Linked DNA regions of Rhodobium gokarnense. The protein of the gene in region 3 interacts with the protein of the main gene of each other region in a pairwise test. Links are inferred from orthologs where the notes say so. Each region holds a gene or a part of one and is shown on either strand. Other genes may lie near its edges. The genes, in order: dnaQ, dnaE and M2319_RS22355.

Region 1 (3,906 bases), on a different replicon or contig from region 3:
CAAGGATCACGCTCCTGGAAAATGCCGGCGTTTCCTTCACGTCGGAAGGCGCTGCCATCGACGAGGAGACCGTCAAGGCGCCGCTCCTCGTCAGCGGCATGCCGCCGGACGACATCGCCACGGTCCTTGCCGAGGCGAAGGCGCTGGCAGTTTCCGAACGCCATCCCGACGCCCTTGTCATCGGCGCCGACCAGACGCTCGGCTTTGGCGACGCGTGCCTGTCGAAGCCGGAGACCATGGCGGATGCCCGCCGGCTGCTGCTCGACCTTTCCGGTCAAAGTCATTCGCTGCACGCCGCCGTCGCTTGTGCCCGCAACGGCGAGACGCTGTGGCGCTACCTCTCCACGGCGCACCTGAAGATGCGCGCCTTCTCACCGGAATTCGTCGGCCGCTACCTAGCCGATGTCGGCGAGGCGGCGCTGACCAGCGTCGGCGCCTACCAGCTCGAGGGCCGCGGCGTGCAGCTCTTTGAAGAGATCGACGGCGACTTTTTCACCATTCTCGGCTTGCCGATGCTGCCGCTTCTCGATTTCCTGCGTGCCGAGGGAGCCATCGACAAATGACAACGGACGCCAAGACAGCACTCCTGCGCACCGGCATCATCGGATGGCCGGTCGGCCATTCCCGCTCGCCGGTCATCCACAGCTACTGGATCGCGAAATACGGCATCGACGGCGCCTACGACCGCTACGGCGTGCCGCCGGACCAGATCGAGGCGTTCCTGTCCCGGTTTTCCGACCACGGCCTCATCGGCTGCAACGTCACCCTGCCCCACAAGCAGGCCGCCTTTGCCGCCTGCGACGACGTCGACGAGGTCGGCCGCACGCTCGAAGCCGTCAACACGCTATGGCTCGACGAAGGCCGGCTGCACGGCGCCAACACCGACGCCTACGGCTTCCTCGCCAATCTCGACCAGGCCGCACCCGGCTGGGACAAGAACCCGGGCACGGCCGTGGTGCTTGGGGCGGGCGGTGCTGCGCGCGCCATCGTCTGGGCGTTGTTTTCCCGCGGCTTCGATCCGGTCCGCATCGTCAACCGCACCTTCGAAAAGGCGGAAAGCCTTGCCGCCTTCTTCGGCGCCGGCACCCGCGCCCATGGCTGGGGCGACTTGCCCAGCGTTCTGGAAAAGGCCGATATCCTCGTCAATTCGACCTCGCTCGGCATGACCGGCAAGCCGCCGCTGGAGATCGACCTGTCGCCGTTGCGGGACACCTGCCTCGTTGCCGATGCCGTCTATGCGCCGCTGGAAACCGGGCTCCTGAAGGCGGCCCGCGCCCGCGATCTTGTCGCCGTCGACGGCCTCGGCATGCTCCTCCACCAGGCCGTTCCGAGCTTTGCCAAATGGTTCGGCAAGGTCCCGGAAGTCACCGACGAGCTGCGCGCGCACGTCGTCGCCGACCTTTCCAAAGACGAATGATCGTCCTCGGGCTGACCGGATCGATCGGCATGGGCAAGTCGACGACGGCCGCCATGTTCGCCGCCGCCGGCCTGCCGGTCCACGACGCCGACGCCACCGTCCACAGGCTCTATTCCGGACCCGCCGCGCCGCTGATCGAGGCGGAGTTTCCCGGTACGACAGAGGACGGCACCGTCGACAGGACCAAACTCTCCGACAGGGTGCTCGGCGACCGCAAGGCGCTGTCGCGCCTCGAGGCTATCGTCCACCCCCTGGTGCGTGAGGCCGAACGGACGTTCCTGCGGGACGCCGCCAACAGCCGCGCCGCTGCCGTCGTCCTCGATATCCCGCTCCTGTTCGAGATCGGCGGCGATGCGCGGGTCGATGCCGTCGTCGTCGTCACCGCCGATGCCGACATCCAGGCCGGGCGCGTGCTGTCGCGTCCCGGCATGACCGAGGACCGATTCGAGCAAATTCTCTCCCGCCAGATGCCGGATGCGGAAAAACGCCGCCGCGCCCATTTCCTCATCGACAGCGGCCACGGCTTCGAGCCGGCCCGCCGTCAGGTCGCGGGCGTCTGCCGGGTGCTGGCGCAAATGGCGGGGAAAGGCATCGCGCCGGACTTGCGCGGCTGAGCCTGCCGTGATTCCCTGAAGCCATGCGGGAAATCGTCTTCGATACGGAAACCACGGGCCTCAAGGCCAATGGCGGCGATCGCGTCGTGGAAATCGGCGCCGTCGAGCTCGTCAATCACATCCCGACCGGCGCGGTCTTCCACGAATATATCGACCCGGAGCGGTCGATGCCGGTCGAGGCCTATAACGTCCACGGCCTGTCCGAGGAGTTTCTCACCGGCAAGCCGAAATTCGCCGAGATCGCCGGAAAGTGGCTCGATTTCATCGCCGATGCCCGGCTGATTGCCCACAACGCCTCCTTCGACATGGGCTTCATCAACGCCGAGCTCGCCCGCCTCGACATCGCCGCCATCGGCGAGGAACGCGTCGTCGACACGCTGCAGATCTCGCGCCGGCGTAATCCCGGCGGCCAGCACTCCCTCGACGCGCTCTGCAGCCGCTTCGGTATCGACAATTCGCGCCGCACCAAGCACGGCGCACTGCTCGACGCCGAGCTGCTGGCCGAGGTCTATATCGAGCTCATCGGCGGCAAGCAGGCCGCCCTCGGCTTTGCCACCGATCGCGACGCGGAGGACGCCTACGCCCCGCGGATGCGCCCCAAGGCCGTCGCAAGCCGCCCGGGACCCCTGCCGCCGCGCATCACGGCCGACGAGGCCGCGGCCCACCGGGCCTTCGTGGAAACCCTCGGCGACAACGCCCTCTGGCGGCGCTACCGCGACGCGGACTGATCGCTCGACGACTCATCAAGCGAAAATCCATTTATAAAACAGCGGGATGGCGGATGGACAGGTGATGCGATTGCGGTCGCACTCCCCTATCCAGACCCCTCTCATGCGTCATTGCCGGGCTTGACCCGGCAATCCATGAGGCCTTTCATTTCAAACCGTTAGGCGAGATCGCGCCGCAACTCATCATGGACCACCGGGTCGAGCCCGGTGGTGGCGCAGAGTGGGTGGTGCTGGGAGTTCGCGAGCCGTCGCCCGGATCGCAAGTGGCTTGACCCGGCAAGGATGACGTGCGGGGTGTCATTAAGAAGCCTGAACTGCCTTCGCCGAAGACCGATCCCTACGCCGAAGGCAAAAACAAAAACGGCGCCGCGGATTTCTCCGCAGCGCCGTCTGAATGGTCGTAACCCGTTGCCGCCGGTCAGGCGTTCGGCGTCGGCGCGGCGGCGCCCTCGCCGGTGTTCCGGGCGGCGTTGTGCTGGTAGAGCGCGGCGAAATCGATCGGGTCGATCATCAGCGGCGGGAAGCCGCCGGCGCGCACCGCTTCTGCGACAATTTGACGCGCAAACGGGAACAGCATCCGCGGGCACTCGATCAGCACGAAGGGGTGCAGGTGCTCCTGGGGCACGTTCTGGATCCGGAACACGCCGCAATAGGTCAGTTCCACGTTGAACATCAGGTCGTCGTCCGTGCCGCCCTTGGCGTTCATCACCAGCGACACCTCGAACTCGTTGTCCGAGAGCGGGTTGGCGTTGACGTTGACCTGGATGTTGATGGCCGGGGAGTTCTCGCGCGGCGCCAGCGAGCGCGGCGCGTTCGGGTTCTCGAAGGAAAAGTCCTTCACATACTGCCCGAGGATATTCATGCCCGGGGCGTTCTGGGCGTTGGCGGCGCCGGCCGCAGCGGCACCGTCGCCGTTCTGGGAATTCGTGCTCATGGTATGTCGTTTCCGATCTGGAACGTGATTGGAGTGGCCGGCATCGGCCGCCACGGGATTTGGCCGGTGGCTACCACGCTGCCGGGGTTAAGGACAAGCGCCGCCGCGAATTTCCGGCGTCAAAGCGCTATTTGCGGTCTTCCGGGCGCCACGGCGTGTCCGGGTTGGGCGTTTCCGCATAGTCGTCCGCATCGAGCTCGACGGTGTGCGGAT
Region 2 (4,720 bases), on a different replicon or contig from region 3:
ACAGGAACAATTGAATTCCGCTTAGCAAGGCGTGCCATCCTTCCCTAAATTTCAAACTGAGACACTACCCCGGACGGGGATAGGTTGACATGAGAACAAAAAACGAACATAGTACGTGAGAACAAACAGTGTACAAGGAGATGGACCGATGCAAGCTCTTGCCCGCGACGTTGCCGCTCTCGTTGCCCTTGCCCTCTTTGCCTCCTCGCTGATGCTCTGGATCAACATCCTTTCCCAGGTCGGCTGACGGCGCCCGCCGGGGCGCCCGGACGGCTTTGCCGGGCGGAACCGGTCTGCCGAAAACTTCTGCCGGCAGCGCCTTACTGCACGGCATCGTCTGTGGACGAGGTGGGCTCCATGTCAGCGACACATTGGCGAAGGGTCGACTCCGTCCCCCGTTCTTTTCAAACTCGTCCCCTTCGGCGGCGTGAGTCGCCGCGATACGGATGGGGACGATGGACGCGGTCGGCTTCGTACATTTGCGGGTGCATTCGGGCTATTCGCTGCTGGAAGGGGCACTGCCGCTCAAGCGGCTGCTCGACCTTGCGCTCGGCGACCGGCAGCCGGCGCTCGGCATGGCCGACACGGGCAATCTCTTCGGCGCGCTGGAGTTTTCCGAAAAGGCCGCAGGCGCCGGCATCCAGCCGATCGTCGGCTGCCAGCTGGCCGTCGACTTCGAGGATGCGGTCGCCGACGAGCGGCGGCCCCACAACGGTTCCCAGCAGAAGGCGCAGCAACTGCCGAGCCTCGTCCTCATCGCCGCCGACGAGACCGGCTACGGCAACCTCGTGCGCCTCGTCAGCCACTCCTTCCTCGACACCGACAACACCATGAAGCCGCATGTGACCATGGACCGGCTCGCAGAGCAGGGTGAGGGGCTGATCGTCCTGACCGGCGGCACCGGCGGCCCGGTCAACCAGGCGCTGCTGGCGGATAGCCCGGCGCAGGCCGAGGCCCGCCTCGACCGGCTCGCCGCCGTCTTCGGCGACCGGCTCTATGTGGAACTGCAGCGCCACGAGGACCCGCGCGAAGCCCGCACCGAAGGCCCGCTGCTGGAGCTTGCCTATGGCAAGGGCCTGCCGCTCGTTGCCACCAACGAGCCGTTCTTTCCCGCCCGCGACGACTTCGAGGCCCATGACGCGCTGATCTGCATCGCCGAAAGCCGGGTTGTCATAGAGGAGGACCGGCGCCGGCTGACGCCCGACCACTATTTCAAGACCCGCGCCGAAATGGTCGAGCTCTTCGCCGACCTGCCGGAAGCGGTGGAAAACACCGTCGAGATCGCCAGGCGCTGCCATTTCCGCCCGCACACCCACAAGCCGATCCTGCCGCGTTTCACCGCCGATGCGGAGGGCGCCGATCCGGAAAAAGCCGCTGCCGCGGAGGCCGAGGAATTGCGCGCCCAGGCGATCCGCGGCCTGGAACGCCGGCTGGACGTGCACGGCCTTGCCCCCGGCATCGAGCGCGAGGCCTACGAGGCGCGCCTCGAACACGAACTCGGCACGATCACCCGCATGCAATATGCCGGCTACTTCCTGATCGTTTCCGACTTCATCAAATGGGCCAAGAGCCAGGGCATCCCGGTAGGTCCCGGCCGCGGCTCCGGCGCCGGCTCGCTGGTCGCCTATGCGCTGACCATCACCGACCTCGACCCGTTGCGCTTCGGGCTCCTGTTCGAGCGCTTCCTCAATCCCGAACGCGTCTCGATGCCGGACTTCGACATCGACTTCTGCCAGGACCGGCGCGACGAGGTCATCCGCTACGTCCAGGAGAAATACGGCCGCGACCAGGTCGCCCAGATCATCACCTTCGGAACCCTTCAGGCCCGCGCCGTGATGCGCGACGTCGGCCGCGTCCTGCAGATGCCTTACGGCCAGGTCGACAAGCTGGCAAAGCTGGTCCCGAACAATCCGGCCAATCCGACGCCGCTCCACAAGGCGATCGCCGAAGAACCGCGCCTGCAGGAAGAGGCCAGGGCCGAGCCGATCGTCGAAAAGCTGTTCTCAATCGCAACGCGCCTCGAAGGCCTCTACCGCCACGCTTCGACCCACGCCGCCGGCATCGTCATCGGCGACCGGCCGCTCGACGAGCTGGTCCCGCTCTATCGCGATCCGCGCTCCGACATGCCGGTGACCCAGTTCAACATGAAGTGGGTGGAGCAGGCCGGCCTCGTCAAATTCGACTTCCTCGGCCTCAAGACCCTCACCGTCCTGCAGACCGCGGTCCGGCTGATCGCCCGGCGCGGCATCGACATTGACCTGTCGACCCTGCCGCTCGACGACGCGACGACCTACGAGATGCTCGGCCGCGGCGAGACGGTCGGCGTGTTCCAGGTGGAAAGTCAGGGCATGCGCCGGGCGCTCGCCGGCATGCGCGCCGACCGCTTCGAGGACATTGTCGCCCTCGTTGCCCTCTACCGGCCGGGCCCGATGGACAACATCCCGATCTACAACGCCCGAAAGCACGGCGAGGAAGAGCCCGACTACCTGCACCCGCTGCTGGAGCCGATCCTGAAGGAGACCTTCGGCGTCATCATCTACCAGGAGCAGGTGATGCAGATCGCCCAGGTGATGTCGGGCTATTCGCTGGGCGAAGCGGACCTGTTGCGCCGCGCCATGGGCAAGAAGATCCAGGCCGAGATGGACGCCCAGCGCGAGCGCTTCGTCAATGGCGCGATCGACAACGGCATCGGCAACGCCAAGGCCAACCAGATCTTCGACCTTTTGGCCAAGTTCGCGAACTACGGCTTCAACAAGTCGCACGCGGCCGCCTACGCACTCGTCGCGTACCAGACGGCCTATCTGAAGGCGAACTTCCCCGTGGAGTTCCTCGCCGCCTCCATGACCCTCGACATGGGCAACACCGACAAGCTGCACGAGTTCAAGCGCGAGGCAGAGCGCCTGGGCATTCCGGTGGTGCCGCCGTCCGTCAATCGCACCGCGACCGAATTCGACGTCGCCGACGGCGCGATCGTCTATACGCTGGCCGCGCTGAAGGGCGTCGGCCGCCAGGTCGTGGAGCACATCGTCGAGACCCGCGGCGACAAACCGTTCAAGGACCTCACCGATTTCGCCGGCCGCATCAGCCCGCGCTACGTCAACAAGCGGTGCCTGGAAAGCCTCGTTGCTGCCGGCGCGCTGGGCGACATGGAGCCGAACCGGGCCCGGCTGATGCACGGGCTCGACCGCATCCTGGGCGAGGCGGCCCGCACCAGCGCCGACGAGGGCGCCGGCCAGAGCCAGCTCTTTTCCGGCTTCGACGCGCCGACCGTCCGTCTCGATCCCGTCGATGCCTGGCTGCCCGCAGAGCAGTTGCAGCGCGAGTTCGACGCCATCGGCTTTTATCTCTCGGCCCACCCGCTCGACGAATACCGCTCGGTCCTGAAGAAGCTGAACATCCAGTTCTGGGCCGAATTCGTGGAGGCGGCAAAGGGCGGCGCGCCGGGCGGGCGCCTCGTCGGCACCATCACCTCGCGCCAGGAGCGCCGCTCGCGGAGCGGCAACCGCATCGGCATCCTCCAGCTCTCCGACCCGACCGGCCAGTTCGAGACGATGCTGTTCTCCGACATGCTCAACGAATACCGCGACATGCTGGAGCCGGGAACGTCCGTCGTCCTTGAGGTGCTGACACGGCTGGAGGAGGACAGCGTCGGCGTCCGTGTCCAGACGATCCGCCCCCTCGACGACGTGGCGGTCAAGGCGAACAAGGAAATGCGCGTCTATGTGCGCGACGGCAAGCTCGCCGAAAACCTGTCGCGCCGGCTCGACAAGCGTGGTGGCGGCGGCGATGTCAGCGTCGTTCTCTTGCTCGACGGCGGCATGCGCGAGGTCGAGATCCGGCTGCCCGGCAGCTACAATGTCTCGCCCCAGATCGCCGGTGCCTTGAAGACGATTTCCGGCGTCATCCAGGTGGAAATGCAGTAGCGCCTGCTGCAATCGTCGCCGGGATGCCCGCTTTCCCGCGAAAATTCCCGTCCCTGGCGGCTTGCAAAGGGCGGAATCCCGCCTTATAAGGCGCCCATTCCACACGCGAGGGCAGGGCGCGTCCCCACATAGGGACGGGTCCATCCGGTGTATCGACGGCCATGAGGCCGTGCTCTCGCGGAGGCTGAACCGGAAAAACGGAGAGACGCGAGCCATGGCTCTGCCTGATTTTACCATGCGCCAGCTCCTGGAAGCAGGCGTGCACTTCGGACATCAACGTCACCGCTGGAACCCGAAGATGGATCCGTTCATCTTTGGTCTGCGCAACAACGTCCACATCATCGACCTCGCCCAGACGGTGCCGCTCTTGCACCAGGCGCTGAAGGTCGTGTCCGACACCGTCTCCGGTGGCGGGCGCGTGCTGTTCGTCGGCACCAAGCGCCAGGCGCAGAATTCGGTCGCCGATGCGGCGCGGCGCTCGGCCCAGTACTTCGTCAACGCCCGCTGGCTCGGCGGCATGCTGACCAACTGGAAGACCATTTCCAACTCGATCCAGCGCCTGCGCAAGCTGGAAGAGATGCTGGACGGCGGCTCCGCCCAGGCGCTGACCAAGAAGGAGCGCCTGTTCCTGTCCCGCGAGCGCGAGAAGCTTGAGCGCAACCTCGGCGGCATCAAGGACATGGGCGGCATCCCGAACCTTCTGTTCGTGATCGACACCAACCGCGAATCGATTGCCATCCAGGAAGCGCGCCGGCTGAACATCCCGGTCGCCGCCATCCTCGACACCAACTGCGATC
Region 3 (3,990 bases):
ATTGAGCGGGTGCGCGATCATGATGTCGTCGAGATTGTGGATCCAGAGATAGCCGCTGCCGCCGTAGCGCATCGCCATGACGGCGTCGATGGCCTGCTGCTTGGCCGCGTCCTCGGTCATTTCGCCGGCTTCGGCGCGCTTGGCGTAGCTTTCGATGATGGTGTAGGCGTTTTCCACGTAGTTCGCGAGGCCGGTCCGGGTCTGCGCGATCATCTCCGATCGGTAGGACAGGGCGAACACGACGATGAGCGCTATCAGCCCGACGGACACAATGCCCAATTGTCCGAGCAGGCGCTGGCGGATGGTGAGGTTCATTCTTGTTGATCTCCAAACCCAACGGTTGGTTCAATTAGGCTTTTAACTGCTTAAAGAAGGCTAAAAGACTCGCAAAAAACGTCGTATTTTAGGGATAAATCCTTACGCGATCTCCGACTTTCGAAGTAAAAGACATATACCATTAATTGTACCAGCGAAAAATCTATCCAAATACGAAGTCTTTTCGGCAGTTTTTGTATACAGTGCATGCTCACCGGTGCTGTTTAAGGTCAGCAGCATTGCCGTTTTTGCTGGGGGTGCCCGGCATCGTTTCGCGCGGCAGGCGCCGCCGGCGCACGGGGTCCGGCGTCGTGACCATCCGGCAGCGCCGCCCGGCCGCTCCGCCGGCGCGGCCGAGACGACTTGCACGCCGGCACCGAAACTGCCATATCGGAAGCGGGAGGTTGGCTGTGGACGTGCCACTCGCCAACCGGGTCAGGTCCGGAAGGAAGCAGCCCTAACGAGATCGGTCCGGGTCACTGTTCAGCCTCCCACCCGCCCGCCGCCAGGGGATGGCGGCCGCGCCGCAGGCGAGCACGCGGATGCGGCGTGGGCATTGAGGTCCGCCCGATATGGCGCCGACACGGGCGCCCGCGGGCGAGGCGAGCGGTGATGACAGCGGCATGGACGGCACCTCTCAGACGGACGGCGCCCCTTCCACGGACGGTGCCCCTTCGCCCGAATCCGGGGCCTCCGGCGCCGGGACGACGGGCGTCTACCGCGTGCTTGCCCGCAAATACCGCCCGGAGACCTTCGAGGAGCTGATCGGCCAGGCGCCGATGGTCCGCACCCTGTCCAACGCCTTTGAGACCGGCCGCATCGCCCAGGCCTGGATGCTCACCGGCGTGCGCGGCGTCGGCAAGACGACGACCGCCCGCATTCTCGCCCGCGCTCTCAATTACGAAATCCCCGGCAAGATCGACCAGCCGACCATCCACATGCCGGAGTTCGGCGAGCATTGCGCCGCCATCATGGAAGGCCGCCATGTCGACGTGGTGGAGATGGACGCCGCCTCCCACACCGGCATCGCCGACATCCGCGAGATCATCGAGCAGGTGCGCTACCGGCCGGTGTCGGCGCGCTACAAGGTCTACATCATCGATGAGGTGCACATGCTCTCCGCGGCGGCCTTCAACGGCTTGCTGAAGACGCTGGAAGAGCCGCCCGAGCACGTGAAGTTCGTTTTTGCGACCACGGAAATCCGCAAGGTGCCGGTGACCGTGCTGTCGCGCTGCCAGCGCTTTGACCTGCGGCGCATCGACGCCGATCTCCTGGTCGAGCATATGGCAAAGATCGCCTCGGCGGAGAACGTCGCGGTCGTCCCGGAGGCGCTGACCCTGATCGCCCGCGCCGCCGAGGGCTCGGCGCGCGATTCCCTGTCGCTGCTCGACCAGGCGATCGCCCATGCCGGCGGCAGCATCCGCACCGAGGATGTGCGCGACATGCTCGGCCTTGCCGACCGCGCCCGCGTCATCGACCTGTTCGCCAGGCTGATGGCCGGCGACGTCGCCGGCGCACTTGCCGAACTGGCGGGCCAGTACGAGGTCGGCGCCGATCCCGCCGTGGTGCTGATCGACCTTGCCGAATTCGTCCACTTGGTGACGCGGCTGAAATTCGCGGCCGATGCCGTCGGCGGCGTCGCCGTCACGGAGGAAGAGCGCCGCCGCGGCGGTGAATTCGCCGAGAGCCTGTCCGTCCGCGTGCTGTCGCGCGCCTGGCAGATGCTCCTGAAAGGCATCCAGGAGGTGCAGACGGCACCAAAACCCCTTGCCGCGGCCGAGATGGTGCTGGTGCGGCTGTGCTATGCCGCCGACCTGCCGACCCCGGACGAGGCCCTGAAGCTGCTGCGCGAGGGCGGCCCGGTGCCGACCCGCCCGGCGACGACCACCGGCAGCGCTGCGTCCGGGCCGAGCGCGCAAGCGACGGCAGCGCCGCCGCGCGCCGACTATTCGTCCGCAGGGCGGGGCGGCGGCGACGGCCGCGCCCGGCTCAGCCTTGCCAGCGAGCGGGCCGCCCCCGACGCCATGGCGGACCTCACCGCGCCGGAACCGCTAGCGGCCACGTCCGCGCCGCAGGTCGCCGGGATCGTCCTTGCCTCCCTCGCCGATGTGGCCGAGCTTGCCCGCACACACCGGGACCTGAAGCTGAAGGACCAGGTCGAAACGCTGCTGCATCCGGTTCGCTTCGAGCCCGGCCGCATCGAGGTCGAACTGGAACCCGATGCGCCTTCAGGCCTTCCCGGTGAACTCGGCGCCCGGCTCAGCGACTGGACCGGCACGCGCTGGGTGGTCACCGTTGCCCGCGAGGGCGGCGGCGCGACCCTGCGCCAGCGCCGCGACGCCGAGCGCGACCGCCTCCTTGCCGAGGCGAAGGAAGATCCCAATGTCGCGGCGATCCTTTCCGCCTTTCCCGGCGCCGAGATCGTCGGCGTCCGCGTCACCAAACCGGAGCCGGCGGCGGCCGACCCGGACGCCGAGCCCGGCGACGGCGAGACGGACGACGACGCCGACTGACCGGGCGCGGATTTCAGGCAGCTTTTGACACCGATATCAGCCCACGCAAACGAGGACGCCATGGATTTTCTGAAGATGATGAAGCAGGCCAAGGACCTGCAGGGCAAGATGGCCGAGATGCAGCAGCAGATCGCCGAGATCGAGGTCGAGGGCAGCGCCGGCGCCGGCCTCGTCACGGCAACGCTCTCCGGCAAGGGCGAGCTGAAGGCCCTGAAGATCGATCCCTCGCTGGCAAAACCGGAAGAGATCGAGATCCTGGAGGACCTCGTGATGGCCGCCGTCAACGACGCGCGCGGCAAGAGCGAAGAGGTCATGCAGGAAAAGACCAAGGAAATGATGGGCGGCATGGGCCTGCCGCCGGGCATGAAGATGCCGTTCTGAGGAAGCGAGTGGCGGATGGGACGCGGATTTCTCGTTGCGCGTCTTCTACTCTGAGCGTCCTTGCTGGCCTCGAACGATGCCGTCTTTGCTCGGCCTCACCCTTCACTCCGCGTCACCACCGGGCTTGACCCGGTGGTCCATGATGAGGGAGCGGCAGGGCGCAATGCCCGATGGATTGCCGGGTCAAGCCCGGTAATGACGCCGAGAAGGGGAAAAGCGCCGGCGAGGTCGCGCCAGCCGGACGATCCGGCAACCGCCGCAAGCCCGCCGCTCCGTTGAAAAACGAAAACCGAACAGTCGGCAAAGCGCATAATGTGCCTTGCGCAATCTCCAGGGAACGACACGACACATGACGGCGAGTTCGCCCATCGGACCGGAAATCGAGCGGCTGATCCAGTTGCTGGCCAAGCTGCCGGGGCTGGGCCCGCGCTCGGCCCGCCGGGCGGCGCTGCACCTGGTGAAGAAGAAAGAGTCCCTGCTGGTGCCGCTCGCCGCCGCCATGGCGGCTGCCCGGGACACCATCGTCACCTGCCAGGTCTGCGGCAACATCGATACCGCCGATCCCTGCACCCTGTGCCGCGATCCGCGCCGCGACCCGTCCGTCATCGTCGTCGTCGAAGACGTCGCCGACCTCTGGGCGCTGGAGCGCGCCGGCGCCGTCAGCGGCCGCTATCACGTGCTCGGCGGCGTCCTGTCCGCCCTCGACGGCGTCGGCCCGGAGGACCTCAACGTGGAAAGCCTGATCGATCGGGCACGCGAGGACGGGGTGAAGGAGATCATC

Evidence for each region.
Region 1: the proteins of M2319_RS22355 (region 3) and dnaQ interact in binary tests that used the Escherichia coli proteins (3 or more experiments, as listed by UniProt). The link is inferred for Rhodobium gokarnense from one-to-one orthologs.
Region 2: the proteins of M2319_RS22355 (region 3) and dnaE interact in binary tests that used the Escherichia coli proteins (3 or more experiments, as listed by UniProt). The link is inferred for Rhodobium gokarnense from one-to-one orthologs.

What each region holds. Positions count from the first base shown.
Region 1 is NZ_JAOQNS010000008.1:162,443-166,348, forward strand. Bases 1,094-3,906 are described here. They hold dnaQ (DNA polymerase III subunit epsilon), read left to right. Parts: upstream 1,094-2,054; coding sequence 2,055-2,759; downstream 2,760-3,906. Other genes in these bases: M2319_RS15010 (shikimate dehydrogenase), read left to right, coding at 1,094-1,417; coaE (dephospho-CoA kinase), read left to right, coding at 1,414-2,031; secB (protein-export chaperone SecB), read right to left, coding at 3,178-3,693; M2319_RS15030 (FxsA family protein), read right to left, coding at 3,821-3,906. Also shown: M2319_RS15005 (Maf-like protein), read left to right, coding at 1-563; more of M2319_RS15010, read left to right, coding at 560-1,093. UniProt on the Escherichia coli protein: DNA polymerase III is a complex, multichain enzyme responsible for most of the replicative synthesis in bacteria. The epsilon subunit contain the editing function and is a proofreading 3'-5' exonuclease.
Region 2 is NZ_JAOQNS010000004.1:453,374-458,093, reverse strand. The notes cover bases 100-4,123. They hold dnaE (DNA polymerase III subunit alpha), read left to right. Parts: upstream 100-455; coding sequence 456-3,923; downstream 3,924-4,123. Outside these bases: M2319_RS09725 (30S ribosomal protein S2), read left to right, coding at 4,138-4,720. UniProt on the Escherichia coli protein: DNA polymerase III is a complex, multichain enzyme responsible for most of the replicative synthesis in bacteria. This DNA polymerase also exhibits 3' to 5' exonuclease activity. The alpha chain is the DNA polymerase catalytic subunit.
Region 3 is NZ_JAOQNS010000019.1:19,764-23,753, forward strand. Bases 487-3,383 are described here. They hold M2319_RS22355 (DNA polymerase III subunit gamma/tau), read left to right. Parts: upstream 487-938; coding sequence 939-2,828; downstream 2,829-3,383. Other genes in these bases: M2319_RS22360 (YbaB/EbfC family nucleoid-associated protein), read left to right, coding at 2,889-3,209. Also shown: M2319_RS22345 (methyl-accepting chemotaxis protein), read right to left, coding at 1-315; recombination mediator RecR, read left to right, coding at 3,559-3,990. UniProt on the Escherichia coli protein: Part of the beta sliding clamp loading complex, which hydrolyzes ATP to load the beta clamp onto primed DNA to form the DNA replication pre-initiation complex.